DNA from 2 places in the Ferdinandcohnia salidurans genome. Region 1 is predicted to be linked to the other one. Evidence: riboswitches for the same ligand, from Rfam matches in the RefSeq annotation. Region 1 holds a riboswitch; the other holds the start of a gene.
What was found. Region 1 has a riboswitch for preQ1 ahead of queD (6-carboxytetrahydropterin synthase QueD). Riboswitches for the same ligand answer to the same signal wherever they lie in the genome.

Region 2: another riboswitch for preQ1. It lies ahead of queF (preQ(1) synthase); the one in region 1 lies ahead of queD (6-carboxytetrahydropterin synthase QueD).

Annotation. Positions count from the first base shown of each region.
Region 1 is NZ_JBHUEK010000034.1:315,182-318,398, reverse strand. Features, by position in the region: gene pdxR (MocR-like pyridoxine biosynthesis transcription factor PdxR) at 1-936, shown strand, start outside; PreQ1 riboswitch class I at 1,075-1,118, shown strand; gene queD (6-carboxytetrahydropterin synthase QueD) at 1,189-1,692, shown strand; gene queE (7-carboxy-7-deazaguanine synthase QueE) at 1,685-2,413, shown strand; gene folE (GTP cyclohydrolase I FolE) at 2,478-3,044, shown strand.
Region 2 is NZ_JBHUEK010000029.1:68,630-71,846, forward strand. Features, by position in the region: gene ACFSFW_RS19760 (FAD-dependent oxidoreductase) at 1-1,219, shown strand, start outside; PreQ1 riboswitch class I at 1,337-1,384, shown strand; gene queF (preQ(1) synthase) at 1,478-1,978, shown strand; gene ACFSFW_RS19770 (ATP-grasp domain-containing protein) at 2,301-3,217, shown strand, end outside.

The DNA.
Region 1 (3,217 bases):
TCAAAGCATGTTAAAGAATTTAGAAGAATAGAGACGAGTCCGGGGTCTATACTTATCACATCTGGAGCTCAGCAGGCTTTACATTTAGTTGTACAATGCCTCCTAAAGCCAGGGGATGCTGTTGCTATAGAAGAGCCATCATATCATTATAGTCTTCCCATCTTTAGATCAGCAGGCATTCGAACATATTCGTTTCCTATAGATAATAATGGAATTAACCCAGATGATCTCATTACTCTATATAAAAAACATCGGATAAGAATGATATTCCTTAATCCAATTTTTCAAAATCCTACTGGAACATTATTAAATGAAATGAGAAGAAAGAAAATCTTGGAGATTTCTTCTGAACACGGAATACCTATTGTTGAAGATGATCCATACAGTTTAACTTCTTTCACAGGTGAACACGTCTCATCGTTAAAATCTATGGATGTTATTGGCAATGTCTTATACATTAGTTCATTGTCAAAAATTGTTGCCTCTGGTTTACGGATTGGGTGGATAATTGGTCCTAAATCCGTTATTGAAAGATTATCAGATGCAAAACAACAGATTGATTTTGGCCACGCTAGTTTTACCCAATGGATTGCGAATGACTTTTTAGAATCGGACAAATTTGACTCTCATATAAAAAACTTAGTTGTACATTTAAAAAGTAGAAGAGATCAAATTGTTTCAAGTCTATCAGAGTATCTAGGGGAACAAGTTGAATACTATATCCCTGAAGGCGGAATTCATATTTGGTGTAAAATTAACAAGTGTTTTAATGAAATGCAACTATTAGAAGAGTCAATAAAGAAGGGCGTTATTTATCTTCCTGGTTCCACGATGGGCTCAAATAAGAATTGTGTTCGATTTACATTTGCAAGGGAAAATGAGAAAAACATTCATGAAGGGATTCGAAGATTTGCAAGTGCACTTCAAGGTATTTAAAAACCAACGTAGCATCTGCAAATATACGTTTGATTTATATTGATGAACGTAAAAGTCTTAATTTTTCATTGGGAATTCATTTCTCTTTTTCGACAAAAATCGACTGTGGTATAATAGCTATAGAACAAAAATAGATTCATAATAGAGGTTCTAGCACCCCTCTTTAAAAAAACTAAGAAGAAGCAGTACTTCATCTTGGGTACTGTTTTTTCATTTGAAAGGAAGTCTTTTATGTTAAAGGATGAAAAAGCGATGGTGGACAAGAAAGTACAACATGATTTTTTTGGTTTTAGAATAGTAGAAAACCTGCAAAAAATTAACCAAGATATTAAAAGAAGTGAACTAAAATACCATAGGAAACGTGTGCTTGTAAGCAAGGAATTTACATTTGATGCAGCACACCACCTCCACTGTTATGAAGGAAAATGTAAGAACCTTCATGGACATACATATAAAGTAGTTTTTGGTATTAGTGGTTTCGTAGATGAGATTGGCCTTGTAATTGATTTTGGGGACATCAAAGAGATCTGGAAACAGGAAATTGAAACTTACCTTGATCATCGATATCTTAATGAAACTTTACCAAAAATGAATACAACAGCAGAAAATATGGTTGTTTGGATTTATGAGAAAATGAAGGAGTCTTTGAATAAAAGATCAGAAAAATATAATGATTTAAGAGTAGAATTTGTTCGTTTATATGAAACCCCTACTAGTTATGCGGAGGTAAGACGGGAGTGGATGGAAGTTGAGTAAAATTCCGGTAATCGAAATATTCGGTCCTACCATTCAAGGTGAAGGGATGGTTATCGGCCAAAAGACCATGTTTGTTAGAACAGCTGGATGTGATTATTCTTGTTCTTGGTGTGATTCTGCATTCACTTGGGACGGTTCGGGAAAAGATTTAATAAGACAAATGGATGCAGAAGAAATATGGCAAGAGCTTAAATCAATAGGCGGTGAAGGTTTTTCATTTGTAACAATATCAGGTGGAAACCCTGCACTATTAAAAAACCTTGATTATTTAATTTGTTTATTAAAAGAAAACAACATAAAAGTTGCTTTGGAAACACAGGGAAGCAAGTGGCAGGAATGGTTCTTAAAAATTGATGAACTAACAATCTCTCCTAAACCACCCAGTTCTGAGATGGTAACAAACTTTGATGCTCTTGATATGATTATTCATAAACTTAATAAAATCCCCACAGGTCAAAACACTAGTTTAAAAGTGGTTGTATTTGATGATCAAGATTACAACTATGCGAAGAAAGTGCATTATCGTTACCCCGACATCCCATTCTTCCTACAAGTAGGAAACGACAATAATCATACGACAGACAATCAAAAACTACTTTCCCAGTTATTACAGAAATATGAATGGTTAATTAATAAAACTATGTTAGATAAAGAGTTGAAAAATGTGAAAGTACTACCTCAACTTCATACTTATATTTGGGGAAATAAACGAGGTGTGTAGTTTATAAGGAAAGTTAAACTCATAGACTTAAATATTTTGTTAGACAACATGAGGAGGTAACCTATTGGCAAACATTAATTGTAACAAAATTGAAGAAGCAGTTCGCTTAATCCTAGAGGCAGTTGGAGAGGATCCAAACAGGGAGGGGCTTCTTGAAACTCCTAAACGTGTAGCTAAAATGTATGAGGAAGTGTTTTCAGGATTAACAATTGATCCTAAAGAATACTTTGAAACAATATTTAGCGAAGATCATGAAGAACTTGTATTAGTAAAGGATATTCCATTTTACTCTATGTGCGAGCATCATCTAGTACCTTTTTATGGGACAGCACATGTCGCCTATATTCCTAGAAACGGTCGAGTAGCAGGATTAAGTAAACTTGCCCGAGCAGTTGAATCCGTATCGCGTAGACCTCAACTACAAGAAAGGATTACTTCTACTGTTGCAGATACTATTATGGAAACACTAGAGCCACATGGTGTTATGGTAGTGGTTGAAGCGGAACATATGTGTATGACCATGCGTGGAGTTAAAAAACCCGGAACAAAAACGATTACTTCGGCGGTAAGAGGGGTATTCGTAAAAGACAGCAATGCTCGTTCGGAAATTTTAAGCTATATTAATAATTAATTAAGAGTTACTACAAAATGTTCTATATAGACTCACCATGCGTTTACTCATTACTTTACGCAAAAGTTAAGGTTAACATATATGACTTATAATTACAGAGCTTTCTTCAATTAAAGGGTGGGATAGTTGAAGACGGGTAGGGTATTTTGATAAAAAGGAGGTTGACTTGGTTT
Region 2 (3,217 bases), on a different contig from region 1:
ATGTGGGTTGCCTTATGTAATAGGAGGGAAAATTGATTCCACAGACAAGGTGATTGCAAGAACACAACAAGAATTCAAAGAAAAGTATGATATTGATGCAAGGGTCTTTCATGAGGTAAAGAGCATTGATGCGAAACAAAAGGTTGTAAGAGGGATTAATCTTTCCACGGGAGAAAACTTTGAACAAGCATATGACCGTTTGTTAATTGCGACGGGTGCCAGTCCAGTTGTCCCAAATTGGGAAGGGAGTTCACTTCAGGGCGTCTTCACACTAAAAACAATACCGGATACTGAAGAAATTTTAGATTATGTGTACAAGGGCTTCCGTGATGTTAAAGACGTAACAATCATCGGTGGTGGTTATATAGGTCTTGAAATGGCAGAGAGCTTTGCGGAAATAGGAAAAAAAGTCACCATCATTGAGAGAAACGATCAGCTTGCTGGAATTTTCGATCGAGATCTTGCTGACCTCATTCACGATGAGGCGAAGAAGCATCATCTAACACTAAGACTTGGGGAATCAGTAGAAGGTTTTATTGGAAATAATTTTGTTGAATCAGTAAAAACGGAGAAAGGTGAAATTAAATCGGATTTGGTTTTAATTGCCGTGGGAGTGAAGCCAAATACAGCGTTTATTAATGGTACGGGAATTGTAACAGGAATAAAGGGAGCGATCCAAGTAAATTCGTCTATGCAAACAAATGTGGAGGATATTTTTGCAGCGGGTGACTGCGCAACACAGTATCACCGAATCAAGGAGCGGGATGATTATATTCCTCTTGGGACTCATGCCAACAAACAGGGGCAGATCGCTGGCTTGAATATGGTCAATTTACATAAAACCTTTAAAGGTGTAGTCGGGACATCGATTATCAAGTTTTTTGACTTATCACTTGGTCGAACTGGGCTCTCAGAAAAAGAAGCGGAAAGGTTGAATATACCAACTGCTTCTGTCACAATCCGTGCGCGAGACATTGCGGGCTATTATCCAGATGCAAAGAAGATGACCGTGAAATTAATCTACCATAAAGTCACCCGTAAGCTACTTGGTGGACAAATCATTGGCGAAAGTGGCGTAGACAAACGGATTGACGTCCTATCCACGGCCCTATTTCACAACATGTCTATAGACGAATTATTGGATTTGGATTTAGCATATGCCCCACCTTACAATGGCGTTTGGGATCCCATTCAGCAGGCTGCAAGAAAAGCAAAATAGGGACGCAGGTCTTGTGCCCTACCAAAAATTGGTGGGACAAAGGACCTGTCCCTGTGACCCACCATGCTTGACGTTTTTGGTGGGGTCTTATATTATATGGGAAGATACTTGGTTTAATCGAGAGAGGTTCATAGCTTATAACCCTCTATAAAAAACTATGGATACATGACTATGATGCCATGTCCATATTGGACGTGGCTTTTTATATGTTTGTCCAATTTAGTTTGAAAAGAATAGTAGAAAAGGGAGGTTTTTTTCATGTCAGGAAGAAGTCATGAAGAAGGATTAAATGATTTAACTTTACTTGGAAATCAAAATACAAAATATAGTTTTGAGTATGCACCAGAGGTTTTAGAGTCTGTTGATAATTTACATCCAGACCGAGATTATTTTGTGAAGTTTAATTGCCCGGAGTTTACGAGTCTTTGCCCACTGACACATCAGCCGGATTTTGCAACGATGTACATTTCGTATGTTCCAGATAAGAAAATCGTAGAAAGTAAATCTTTAAAATTGTATTTATTTAGTTTCCGAAACCATGGTGATTTTCACGAGGATTGCGTGAACATCATTATGAATGACCTTATTAAACTATTGGATCCACGTTATATCGAGGTATGGGGCAAGTTTACGCCACGCGGAGGCATTTCAATCGATCCTTGGTGTAATTATGGTAAACCGGGTACGAAATATGAAGAAATGGCACAGTTTCGCTTGATGAACCACGACCTCTATCCTGAGAAAGTAGATAACCGATAAGGGATTGTTTTAGATATGTAAATGCACACGTGTCCATAACGTGTGCATTTTTTTTGCTCTGAAAAATTGGTAAATGATGCTTCTTATAAATGTAATCCTTTTACTTGACATGGACTCAATAAAATAGTTAAATCGTATATATTTAGTAGGAATTAATTTTTCGATAAATCTCTCTTATAAGATAAATAAAATAAAAACTTAAAAGAGTAGTAGTTAACAGCACTAAACCATGATGTCTCGAAGAACAAACTTATTAGCTAATTTGATTCAGAGACTAAGTGATCAATAGGACCAATAGGTAATACGAAGGGAGAAGTTCTATATGTCTAAAAAAATATATATTATCCATGAAAATGATGATTGGACTTCACATTTAACAAAACGATTGGATGAGTTTAATTTACCATATGAGGCGTGGCATCTTGATAAAGGGGTCATTGATTTAACTGCAGAACCACCAGAGGGTGTTTTTTATAACCGTATGAGTGCTTCTTCGCATACAAGGGATCATCGATTTGCTCCTGAATTAACAGGCGGGATTTTAGATTGGCTCGAATTCCATAATCGCACCGTTTTTAATGGTAGTAATGCCCTTCGTCTAGAGTTAAGTAAAATCAAGCAATACACAGCGCTTGAAAAAAATGGGGTGCGCACTCCGAAAACTATTGGGGCAGTGGGCCGTGAGCAAATTATTGAAGCAGCTGAAAAGCTAGGAACAGTACCTTTTATTACAAAACATAATCGAGCAGGTAAAGGACTTGGCGTACAATTATTCCAAACGGTAGAGTCCTTGAAGGCTTATGTAAATAGCCCTGCATTTGAAGAGCCAGTCGACGGGATTACGCTCATTCAAGAGTATATCCAATCACCAGAATCCTATATTACAAGAGCTGAATTTGTTGGTGGTAAGTATGTATATTCTGTTCGAGTTGATACGTCAGAAGGATTTGAGCTGTGCCCAGCAGATGCATGTCAAATTGGTGATCTGTTTTGCCCAGTTGGGGAAGAGGTAGAAGTACGTCCCAAGTTTGAAATTATCAATGATGTAGATCCAGAACAGATTGCACGTTACGAAGCATTTCTAAAAGATGTAAGTATTGATGTAGCAGGTATTGAGTTTGTGAAAAATGCAGATGGTGAAGTCTTCACCTATGATGTTAATACAAACACCAACTACAACTCCGATGCAGAAGCGAAAGCGGAAAAATACGGAATGCTTGAGCTTGCAAAATTTCTTGG